Regions from separate parts of the Methylocystis sp. H4A genome, predicted to be linked through region 1. Evidence: riboswitches for the same ligand, from Rfam matches in the RefSeq annotation. Region 1 holds a riboswitch; each other region holds the start of a gene.

Region 1 (2,244 bases):
GTGATCGCGCGCGCCCGGGCATTTGCATCGTCTGGCAGCAGGCCAGCATGGCGCTCCGCGATATGGAACACGATCGCCCCCGACTCGAATAGGGCGAGACCGCCTTCTTCATAGGTCGGAATCTGCCCGAAAGGATGAAGCGCGAGATGCGCCGGTTCCTTCATCGCTTTGAATGAAAGAAGACGAACGTCGTAGGGCTGGCCCACTTCTTCGAGCGCCCACCGAACGCGCATGTCCCGCGCCAATCCCTTGCCGCCATCGGGCGACCGTTCAAAGGCGGTAATTGTGGGGTCATTGGAAAGCCCTACGGACAGCCGCCCGTCTCCTCAACTCATCGACGGCACACTCGGTCAATGAGTCCTGACCCCGGATTGCCCGCTTAAGATTACTTCGTCACGCCCCAATCTTCGAAACTCGGGTCGCGCTTGGCTTTTTCGAGATTGTCCGCCTGTTCCGACAATTGATAATTCCGGTTTTGCGCCGCCATGGCCTCGGCGCCGTCCTTGAGGATCGCGATCTTCATCTGCTCTGTGGCGAGGCGATTGAGCTCATTGATCCACTGGTTGAGAGCGAGCAGCAAGTTGCGTTTGCGCTCTCGTTGAATGTCGTGCGACGAATCATTGTTCTCGGACAGCGCGAGTTCTTGCTGAGTTTCGGCGATCATCGCATCGAGCTTCTTGACCTTCTCCTCCGCCGCCGCGACCTGGTCCGGAGCGTCGGACTTGGCTTTTTCGAGCGCCGCTTCGGCGTCAGCGCGCGCCTTCTTGAGATTGTCGAGGCCGTTCTGCAGCCATTTCGACTGGATCTTCAGGAGCGAGTCGCGCGGAACCCCGCTGAGGCTCAGCGAATTCGGAATGGGAAAATATTCGCCAAGCTGCGCGGCGCCAGCCGGCGCCGCAGAAATCGCGCAGGCGAGCAGGCCACAGAGAACGGCGCCGGCCAACGTCCTGCGGACGCTAACCGTTTTGCTGATGAAGCTCATGATTTTCTCCCGCTATGCTGCGCTTTTTTCGCGCGCTTTTCTTTGCGCAAACTGAGCCATCATATGACGTCTGGCAAGCCCCGGCGCGGCGCGGCGACCTAAAGGAGTCGCGCGCCGCGCTTGACTGCCTCTGCGCTTCGCGCCAGCCTACGTCCGCCGGGGGAGCCCGCCCGGCGGCGCTCCAACGACGCCGCCACGGGGCTGAGAGGCCGCAAGACGCGCGAAAACGCGGGGGGCGGCGACCCTTCGAACCTGATCCAGTTGAGACTGGCGGAGGGATGGTGTCAGCGAAATTTCCCGAAAGGCGGCGCTCATGCTCGCGCGCGTGATTGGCGCCGGCGTCGCCGGACTCTGCGCCGCCTATGCGCTCGCCAGGAAAGGCGTGGACGTGGAGATCGTCGAGCGCGAGTCTGCGCCGGGCCTCGGCTGCTCGCGCTTCGCCGGCGGCATGATCGCGCCCTGGTGCGAACTGGAAAGCGCCGAGCCCCTGGTCGCGACGCTCGGCGAAGAAGCGCTCGACTTCTGGTCGCGCGAGCTCGGCGTCGCGACGGTCGCCGGCAGTCTTGTCGTGACGCCGGCTCGGGAGCGGGCAGAGCTCGCCGACTTCGCCCGACGCACGCGCAATTTCGAATCGCTGGACGCAAAGGCGATCGCGGCGCTTGAGCCAGATCTCACCGGGCGCTTCGACGCCGCGTTGTTTTTTCGGCAAGAAGCGCATCTCGATCCCCGGGCGGCGCTCATCGCGCTGACCGAGCGCCTCGCGAAACTGCCGAATGTGACGCTGCAGTTTCAGCAGGACGCCGCCGGACTGGAGACGATCCCGGATTGGATAATCGACTGCCGCGGCTTCGCGGCGCGCGACGCGCTTCCCGGCCTGCGCGGCGTGAAGGGCGAAATGCTGATCCTGCGCAGCGAGGAGATTTCCCTGGCGCGTCCGGTGCGCATGCTGCATCCGCGCCGGCCGGTTTATGTCGTGCCGCGCGGCGACGGGCTGTTCATGGTCGGCGCGACGATGATCGAGAATGAGGAGCGCGCGCGGGTCACCGCGCGGTCGGTCGTCGAACTCATCAACTCCGCCTTTGCGGTCCACCCGGCCTTCGCCGAGGCCGAAATTGTCGAGACCGGCTCGGACCTCCGACCCGCTTTCGCCGACAATCTGCCACGTCTTTTGAAGCGGGGTCGCACTCTCTATATCAATGGGCTCTACCGCCACGGATTCCTGCTTGCGCCGGCGCTGGCGCGCCGCGCGGCTGAGGTCATTG
Region 2 (2,244 bases), on a different contig from region 1:
GGGGAGCTTTTGGCTGCTCGTTGGGCCCGAATTCGGCAAGACGCCGGGCGGCCTCGTCTGAGGCGAGGCCGTAAAGTGATGCTTGCGTCATTAGGCTCCCAAACTGGGTTTCGACGGTAAGAAAATTGCCTTGTTTCGAGACTTGAATCGGAGCGATGTTAGGGAGCATTTTTGAGAGCGGTATATTTTCTAGGAGCGGTATTATGTTGGGAATTTCGCGTCGGTCACTTGTATTCGGCTTGGCAAGCTGCCCACTTTGTTCAGCGCTATCTCGGGGAGATACGCCAAAAAATTGGAACTTTGAGTCGGTTGAGGGCCTCGACTCCGACGAACCATTTGTTCGGAAGGAATTGGAGAGGGAATCAACCTGCATCCCTGATCGAGAACAATCCCCCGTAGCTCTGCAGAACGCTGTGAAAGCCGACGTACGATCGCCCGCTTTGGAATGGCGCCGGCAGGCCTGCAAAATTAAGAACGACGGCCACACCATACAGGCGGTTGTGGGTGACGGCAGCTTTTCCAAGATGGATGGGCGAGTGTTCAAATTGAAGCAGTTTCACTTCCACGCCCCCAGCGAACATACGATCGAGGGAAAGCGAACAGATATGGAAGTCCATTTCGTGCATAAGGGCGACGACAAGGATTTGATGGTAGTGGGTGCGCTCGTCAGAGCCGGCAAAAAAAACGAGGCCTTCGCGACGGTCATGGCTGCAGCGCCCACGACAAAGCATCAGTCAAGGCTCAGCGAGTCCTTCAGTCCGGCCGAAATGCTTCCGGGCGGGAAGCTGAAGAACATTTTTCGCTATGAAGGATCTCTGACGACCAACCCGCACACGGAAATCGTAACCTGGATCGTCGCGCGTGCGAGCACTGAGGCCGCGAAGGAGGATATTGATCGGTTCAAGGCGCTCTATCCCGACAGCGCAAGGGAGCTTCAGCCGCTTCATGGCCGATTGATCCTGAGAAACTGACTTCGGCGCTACACGCAAGATCGACCACCTTGCTCCCGCAGGCTCGACGCGCTAGCTTCACCACGATGGCGAGGGGCGCCGCAAGCGCGGCTGAGAAGCACCCGTCGAACCTGATCCGGGTCATGCCGGCGTAGGGAAGGCCAGCGAAGAAGCGAACGGCGCCTCGCGTCGACGCTGTGATAGCGCATCCCTCCTTCGTCTTCCTGACTCAGCGTCCGCTTCCCTTGACGAAGCGCGATGAAGGAGCGCGATCATGAACATCCACGACAAGCGTATGCCGGCGAACGTCACCACCGGGCCGATCGGGAAATCGCGCAAGGTCTATTCCTCGCCGAAGCAACGCGACGACATTCGCGTTCCCTACCGCGAGATCGCGCTCGATCCATCGTCGGGCGAGCCGCCGCTTCGGGTCTACGACCCTTCAGGACCCTATACCTGCGCATCCTTCACGCCCGACCTTTCGGCGGGATTGCCCTCGGCGCGTCCCTGGCTCGCGACGCGCGCTGGTTTGGAGGCCTACCAGGGCCGCGGCATCAAGCCCGAAGACAATGGCTTCGCTGAAGGCGAGCGCCTCGTGCCGCCATGCCCCGCCGCGCGCAGGCTTCATCGAGCGGCCGGCGCGCAGCCCGTCACTCAGCTTGAGTTCGCCCGCGCAGGGATCATTACGGAAGAAATGATCTATGTCGCGCATCGCGAGAACCTCTGCCGCGAGCGCGCGCTTGACGTCGCGAAAGAACGCATCGCCGACGGCGAGAGCTTTGGCGCGTCGATACCCGAATTCGTCACGCCCGAATTTGTGCGCGAGGAGGTCGCGCGCGGCCGCGCCATCATTCCGGCGAATGTCAATCACCCGGAACTCGAGCCGGTCATCATCGGCCGCAACTTCCTGGTGAAGGTCAACGCCAACATCGGCAACTCGGCCGTCACCTCGTCCGTTGCGGATGAGGTCGAAAAGATGGTGTGGGCGATCCGCTGGGGCGCCGACACGGTGATGGACCTCTCCACCGGCCGCAACATTCACAACATCCGCGACTGGATCATCCGCAACGCCTCCGTGCCGATCGGCACCGTGCCGATCTATCAGGCTTTGGAAAAGGTGGGCGGCGATGCGCTGAAGCTCGACTGGGAAGTTTTCAAAGACACGCTGATCGAGCAGGCGGAGCAGGGCGTGGATTACTTCACGATCCACGCCGGCGTGCGCCTCGCCTATGTGCCGCTGACCGCCAATCGCGTCACCGGCATCGTCTCGCGCGGCGGCTCGATCCTGGCGCGC
Region 3 (2,244 bases), on a different contig from region 1:
ACGCCCCAATCTTCGAAACTCGGGTCGCGCTTGGCTTTTTCGAGATTGTCCGCCTGTTCCGACAATTGATAATTCCGGTTTTGCGCCGCCATGGCCTCGGCGCCGTCCTTGAGGATCGCGATCTTCATCTGCTCTGTGGCGAGGCGATTGAGCTCATTGATCCACTGGTTGAGAGCGAGCAGCAAGTTGCGTTTGCGCTCTCGTTGAATGTCGTGCGACGAATCATTGTTCTCGGACAGCGCGAGTTCTTGCTGAGTTTCGGCGATCATCGCATCGAGCTTCTTGACCTTCTCCTCCGCCGCCGCGACCTGGTCCGGAGCGTCGGACTTGGCTTTTTCGAGCGCCGCTTCGGCGTCAGCGCGCGCCTTCTTGAGATTGTCGAGGCCGTTCTGCAGCCATTTCGACTGGATCTTCAGGAGCGAGTCGCGCGGAACCCCGCTGAGGCTCAGCGAATTCGGAATGGGAAAATATTCGCCAAGCTGCGCGGCGCCAGCCGGCGCCGCAGAAATCGCGCAGGCGAGCAGGCCACAGAGAACGGCGCCGGCCAACGTCCTGCGGACGCTAACCGTTTTGCTGATGAAGCTCATGATTTTCTCCCGCTATGCTGCGCTTTTTTCGCGCGCTTTTCTTTGCGCAAACTGAGCCATCATATGACGTCTGGCAAGCCCCGGCGCGGCGCGGCGACCTAAAGGAGTCGCGCGCCGCGCTTGACTGCCTCTGCGCTTCGCGCCAGCCTACGTCCGCCGGGGGAGCCCGCCCGGCGGCGCTCCAACGACGCCGCCACGGGGCTGAGAGGCCGCAAGACGCGCGAAAACGCGGGGGGCGGCGACCCTTCGAACCTGATCCAGTTGAGACTGGCGGAGGGATGGTGTCAGCGAAATTTCCCGAAAGGCGGCGCTCATGCTCGCGCGCGTGATTGGCGCCGGCGTCGCCGGACTCTGCGCCGCCTATGCGCTCGCCAGGAAAGGCGTGGACGTGGAGATCGTCGAGCGCGAGTCTGCGCCGGGCCTCGGCTGCTCGCGCTTCGCCGGCGGCATGATCGCGCCCTGGTGCGAACTGGAAAGCGCCGAGCCCCTGGTCGCGACGCTCGGCGAAGAAGCGCTCGACTTCTGGTCGCGCGAGCTCGGCGTCGCGACGGTCGCCGGCAGTCTTGTCGTGACGCCGGCTCGGGAGCGGGCAGAGCTCGCCGACTTCGCCCGACGCACGCGCAATTTCGAATCGCTGGACGCAAAGGCGATCGCGGCGCTTGAGCCAGATCTCACCGGGCGCTTCGACGCCGCGTTGTTTTTTCGGCAAGAAGCGCATCTCGATCCCCGGGCGGCGCTCATCGCGCTGACCGAGCGCCTCGCGAAACTGCCGAATGTGACGCTGCAGTTTCAGCAGGACGCCGCCGGACTGGAGACGATCCCGGATTGGATAATCGACTGCCGCGGCTTCGCGGCGCGCGACGCGCTTCCCGGCCTGCGCGGCGTGAAGGGCGAAATGCTGATCCTGCGCAGCGAGGAGATTTCCCTGGCGCGTCCGGTGCGCATGCTGCATCCGCGCCGGCCGGTTTATGTCGTGCCGCGCGGCGACGGGCTGTTCATGGTCGGCGCGACGATGATCGAGAATGAGGAGCGCGCGCGGGTCACCGCGCGGTCGGTCGTCGAACTCATCAACTCCGCCTTTGCGGTCCACCCGGCCTTCGCCGAGGCCGAAATTGTCGAGACCGGCTCGGACCTCCGACCCGCTTTCGCCGACAATCTGCCACGTCTTTTGAAGCGGGGTCGCACTCTCTATATCAATGGGCTCTACCGCCACGGATTCCTGCTTGCGCCGGCGCTGGCGCGCCGCGCGGCTGAGGTCATTGTAAACGACGGACATTTCCCAGAGGTGATGGATGCTGATTCAAATCAACGGGCGGCCGCAGGATGTGAGCGCGACGACGTTGCAAATGCTGCTGGACGAACTGGGGTATGATGAAAAGACCGTCGGCACCGCTCTGAATCAGGAGTTCGTGCGCGCCAGGGACCGCGCCGAGACGCGGCTTCGCGAAGGCGACGCCGTTGAGATCGTGACGCCGAGACAGGGCGGGTGAGCGAGTTTGATGCATGAATGACCCGGTGACGCTTTACGACGGCGCGGTGGCCTCGCGGCTGCTGCTCGGCACTGCGCGCTATCCCTCGCCAGCCATCCTCGCCGAGGCCATTCGCGCATCGGGATGCGAGATCGTCACCGTCTCGCTCCGGCGCGAGGCCGGCGGGG

Evidence for each region. A riboswitch is a leader RNA that binds a small molecule or an ion and turns the genes downstream of it on or off. The one in region 1 is predicted to bind thiamine pyrophosphate.
Region 2: it holds a riboswitch for thiamine pyrophosphate, as region 1 does, so the genes downstream of both, thiC (phosphomethylpyrimidine synthase ThiC) here and IYW40_RS08735 (FAD-dependent oxidoreductase) in region 1, are expected to answer to the same signal.
Region 3: it holds a riboswitch for thiamine pyrophosphate, as region 1 does, so the genes downstream of both, IYW40_RS10695 (FAD-dependent oxidoreductase) here and IYW40_RS08735 (FAD-dependent oxidoreductase) in region 1, are expected to answer to the same signal.

Annotation. Positions count from the first base shown of each region.
Region 1 is NZ_JADNQY010000022.1:168,302-170,545, reverse strand. Features, by position in the region: gene IYW40_RS08745 (glutathione S-transferase family protein) at 1-233, opposite strand, end outside; gene IYW40_RS08740 (hypothetical protein) at 386-982, opposite strand; TPP riboswitch at 1,145-1,278, shown strand; gene IYW40_RS08735 (FAD-dependent oxidoreductase) at 1,296-2,244, shown strand, end outside.
Region 2 is NZ_JADNQY010000020.1:158,728-160,971, reverse strand. Features, by position in the region: gene IYW40_RS06790 (HAD-IC family P-type ATPase) at 1-91, opposite strand, end outside; gene IYW40_RS06785 (carbonic anhydrase family protein) at 156-971, shown strand; TPP riboswitch at 1,033-1,126, shown strand; gene thiC (phosphomethylpyrimidine synthase ThiC) at 1,225-2,244, shown strand, end outside.
Region 3 is NZ_JADNQY010000024.1:68,439-70,682, forward strand. Features, by position in the region: gene IYW40_RS10690 (hypothetical protein) at 1-587, opposite strand, end outside; TPP riboswitch at 750-883, shown strand; gene IYW40_RS10695 (FAD-dependent oxidoreductase) at 901-1,959, shown strand; gene thiS (sulfur carrier protein ThiS) at 1,934-2,077, shown strand; gene IYW40_RS10705 (thiazole synthase) at 2,091-2,244, shown strand, end outside.